Regions from separate parts of the Streptomyces sp. NPDC048338 genome, predicted to be linked through region 1. Evidence: riboswitches for the same ligand, from Rfam matches in the RefSeq annotation. Region 1 holds a riboswitch; the other holds the start of a gene.
The links. Region 1 has a riboswitch for ZMP and ZTP ahead of glyA (serine hydroxymethyltransferase). Riboswitches for the same ligand answer to the same signal wherever they lie in the genome.
Positions count from the first base shown of each region.

Region 2: linked by a shared signal. The riboswitch ahead of ACGFZF_RS36080 (bifunctional 5,10-methylenetetrahydrofolate dehydrogenase/5,10-methenyltetrahydrofolate cyclohydrolase) and the one ahead of glyA (serine hydroxymethyltransferase) in region 1 are both predicted to bind ZMP and ZTP.

Region 1 is NZ_JBICYQ010000013.1:214,368-216,557, forward strand. Features, by position in the region: gene glyA (serine hydroxymethyltransferase) at 1-1,190, opposite strand, end outside; ZMP/ZTP riboswitch at 1,338-1,426, opposite strand; gene rocD (ornithine--oxo-acid transaminase) at 1,700-2,190, shown strand, end outside.
Region 2 is NZ_JBICYQ010000022.1:11,596-13,785, forward strand. Features, by position in the region: gene ACGFZF_RS36075 (GAF domain-containing protein) at 1-777, opposite strand, end outside; ZMP/ZTP riboswitch at 955-1,059, shown strand; gene ACGFZF_RS36080 (bifunctional 5,10-methylenetetrahydrofolate dehydrogenase/5,10-methenyltetrahydrofolate cyclohydrolase) at 1,088-1,942, shown strand; gene ACGFZF_RS36085 (hypothetical protein) at 2,116-2,190, shown strand, end outside.

The DNA of each region.
Region 1 (2,190 bases):
TTCACGGCCCGGTCGATCCAGTCGGCGACCTGGGCCATGTGCGCGGTGCCCAGGCCGCGCGAGGTGAGCGACGGCGTACCGATCCGGATGCCGGAGGGGTCGAAGGGCTTCCGGGTGTCGTAGGGGACGGTGTTGTGGTTGACGACGATCCCGGCCCGGTCCAGGGCCTTGGCGGCGATCTTGCCCGGGACGTCCTTCGGCGTGAGGTCGATGAGGATCAGGTGGTTGTCGGTGCCGCCGGAGACCAGGTCGAAGCCGCGGGCGAGGAGCGCCTCGGCCAGGGCCCGGGCGTTGGCGACGACCGCGTGGGCGTAGTCGCGGAAGGAGGGCCGGCCCGCCTCGCGCAGGGCGACGGCGATCGCGGCGGTGGTCTGGTTGTGCGGGCCGCCCTGGAGACCGGGGAAGACGGCCTTGTCGAGGACCTTGGCGTGCTCGTCGCGGGACATCAGCATGGCTCCGCGCGGGCCGCGCAGGGTCTTGTGGGTGGTCGTGGAGATCACGTCCACGTGCGGCACCGGGGAGGGGTGGGCGCCGCCGGCGACCAGGCCGGCGATGTGGGCGATGTCGGCGACGAGGACGGCCCCGGCCTCCCTGGCGATCTCGCCGAAGGCGGCGAAGTCGATCGTGCGGGGCAGCGCCGTACCCCCGCAGAAGATCACCTTCGGGCGTTCCTTCAGGGCGAGTTCGCGGACCTGGTCGAGGTCGACGAGCCCGGTGTCCGGACGGACGCCGTACTGCACGCCGCGGAACCACCGGCCGGTCGCCGAGACGCCCCAGCCGTGCGTGAGGTGGCCGCCCATCGGCAGGGCCATGCCCATCACGGTGTCTCCGGGCTCGGCGAAGGCCAGATGGACGGCGAGGTTGGCCGGGGAGCCCGAGTAGGGCTGGACGTTGGCGTGCTCCACGCCGAAGACGGCCTTGGCGCGCTCGACGGCGAGGGTCTCGACGAGGTCGATGTTCTGCTGGCCCTCGTAGTAGCGGCGGCCGGGGTAGCCCTCGCTGTACTTGTTCTGCAGGACGGTGCCCGAGGCTTCGAGCACCGCCGTCGAGACGTAGTTCTCACTGGGGATCAGACGCAGGGTCTCGGCCTGCAGCCGCTCCTCGGCGCCGACGAGCGCGGCGAGTTCGGGGTCGGCGGCGGCCAGGGCCGGGTGGCGGACGGGAAGCTGCTCGGCGTTCGGGTTCGTCACGGCGGTTCCTCCGGGCGTTCGGCGGGTCCCGGGCGCGGCCCCCGACGGGGCGCACGACACGGGACGGATCGGGTCCCGTGCTGCGGACGAGGGCTCACCGCGCCGAAGGCGGGAGGCGGGCGGCATCCACACGGGGACTTGTCGGTCCCGTGATGCCCAGGCGGGCGGCATCGCGTGTTCTGCCGCGCGCGGCTCCCCCGGGGTCGCTTCCCCGTACGCCAGTCGCCGCGCGTGTTCTCAGACTAGGTCCTGTCCGGGCGATCTTCGAGGACCGGCCCGCGGCGTCGGATGTGGTGTATCGCACGGCGGAGCATCGCCCTCGTACCGGGCGTACCCGGGCGACTCCGACAACGCCGCGAGACGCCGCAGCCGTCGTCGCGGGCCCGAGAAGATCGCCCGGACAGGACCTGGCTGGCGCGTCGTCATCGAGGTTTCCTCGTCCGGCATCCGAGCGACGATAAGAAAGGGGCGCCACACCCGCCCCAGGCCGCAGGACGAACGGAGACCCCGTGTCGAGGACGCAAGACGCGATCGCTTCCGCGGAGGCGCACAGCGCTCACAACTACCACCCCCTGCCCATCGTCGTCGCCTCGGCGGACGGCGCCTGGATGACGGATGTCGAGGGCCGCCGCTACCTCGACATGCTCGCCGGGTACTCGGCCCTCAACTTCGGGCACGGCAACCGGCGGCTGATCGACGCCGCGCGGGCGCAACTGGAGCGGGTGACGCTCACGTCGCGGGCGTTCCACCACGACCGCTTCGCGGAGTTCTGCGCGCGCCTCGCGGAGCTGTGCGGCAAGGAGGCCGTGCTGCCGATGAACACGGGCGCGGAGGCGGTCGAGACCGCGGTGAAGACCGCCCGGAAGTGGGGGTACGAGGTCAAGGGCGTGCCGGACGGGCACGCGAAGATCGTGGTGGCGGCGAACAACTTCCACGGCCGTACGACGACGATCGTCAGCTTCTCCACGGACCACGAGGCACGGGACCACTTCGGCCCGTA
Region 2 (2,190 bases), on a different contig from region 1:
CTCCGGGTGGTGGGCGAGCACCACCAGGATCTCGCTGTGGCGGCGGCTCAGCCGCAGCCTGCGGCCCGCCGCCGTCAGCACCGCCTCGTCCCGGCCGAGCGCGGCGAGCCGGATCCGGTCCGCCGCGGGAGCGGGTCCCGCCAGCGCCAGCTGGGACTCCGCGGCCCGCGCCACCGCCTGCACGAACGCCAGGCTGTGCGGATGGCCCAGCCGGTCCCCGCCGGTGATGTCCACCGCGCCCAGCAGGCGCCCGGTGTGCGGATCGTGCACGGGAGCGGCGGCGCAGGTCCAGGCCTGCACCGGCCGCTGGAAGTGCTCGGCGGTGAACACCTGCACCGGACGGTCCACGGCGATCGCGGTCCCCGGTGCGTTCGTCCCGGCCGCCGACTCCGACCAGCGGGCGCCCGCGACGAAGTTCATGGCCCGGGCCCGGCGCAGCGTCCCCGGGTGCCCCTCCACCCACAGCATCCGGCCCGACGCGTCGCAGACCGCCAGCAGGTGCTCCCCGTCCGTCGCGTACGCCCCCATCAGCTCCCGGATCACCGGCATCGCGGCGGCCAGCGGATGGCCGTCCCGGTGTCCGGCGAGTTCCTCGTCGTCCAGCTCGACGCCGGCGAGTCCGTCCGGACTGACCCGGGCCCGCGCCGAGCGGCGCCAGGACTCGGCGACCAGCGGCCGCACCGGCGGGAGCTCCATCCGGCCGCGCGTCGTGAACGCCTCGTGCGCCCTGCGCACCGCTCCGGCGTCCGGTTCCGCCGCCACCCACGCATCGCTCAACTCGGCCTCCCCGGTGAGGTCGTCGGTCCCGTGCCGTCATCGTGGTCCGTGCCCGGGCCGCCCACAAGCGTCCGGACGCCCCGGCATATGCGCCCTGACCGGACCGCACCCCCCCGGTGCCCCGCACCGTCTGCCTCCCCGTCCCGGGACCCCGGCCCATGGCCTCACGTACAGTGGTGCGCGGGCCGTGACTGGCGCTTGAGGTGGATCACCACCGGGGAGCGGCCCCGTGGACACCGCGCACCCGCGTGGACCGCGCTGCCGTGCGCCTGGGCGAACACCGGTCATCGACGACGCCCAGGAGTGGCCCATGTCCACCAGCACCGCCTCCCTCATGGACGGCACCACGCTCGCCCGCCGCACGGTCGAGGAGACCGCGGCACGTGCCGCCGAGGTCACCCGCCGCACCGGGGTCACGCCCTGCCTCGCCACCGTGCTCGTCGGCGCCGATCCGGCCTCCGTCACCTACGTGAAGATGAAGCAGAACCGCTGCGCGAAGGCCGGAATCCGCTCCCGCCACGTCGAGTTGCCCGCCGAGACGACGACCGGGGAACTCGTCGCCGCGATCACCGCGCTCTCCACGGACCCCGAGGTCCACGGCATCCTGCTGCAGCATCCGGTCGGGCCGCACATCGACGAGCGCGCCGCCTTCGAGGCCATCGCCCCGGAGAAGGACGTGGACGGTGTGACCATGGCGTCGTTCGCCGCGATGGGCTTCGGTCTGCCCGGCTTCGTCTCCTGCACGCCCGGCGGCATCATGCGCCTCCTCGACGCGTACGAGGTGTCCCTCAGCGGCAAGCGGGCGGTCGTCGTCGGCCGTTCGGCGATCCTCGGCAAGCCGGCGGGCCTCCTGCTGCTCGGCCGGGACGCCACCGTCACGTACTGCCACTCCCGCACCACCGACCTCTCCTCGGTCGTCCGCGAGGCCGACGTCCTCGTGGCGGCGGTCGGCAAGCCGAACTTCATCAGGGGCGAGGACATCAAGCCGGGCGCGGTCGTCGTCGACGCCGGCTACAACCCCGGCAACGTCGGGGACGTCGACTTCGCGTCGGCCGCCGGGAGGGCCTCCCTCATCACCCCGGTACCGGGCGGCGTGGGCCCGATGACGATCGCCGTACTGCTGGCCCAGACCGTCGAGGCGGCCGAGCGGCAGCTGGGCCTGTAGGTCCCGCCCCCGACCGATCGCAGGTCCCCGGGACCGCCGGGCTTGATCGACGGGACGCCCTCCCGCACACTTGCCGCCACGGCGAACAGCCCGTACGGAATCGTGGATTGTCACGATTCCGTACGGGACGTGCTTCAACTCGCCTTCAAAGAGCGTGAGATGACGAAAAGGAGGTGACGCTGGTCACCATGGCCCCGCTCTCCGCCGACCGGTCGTCACCTCTCCGGTACCTCCTCGTCCCGCTCCTG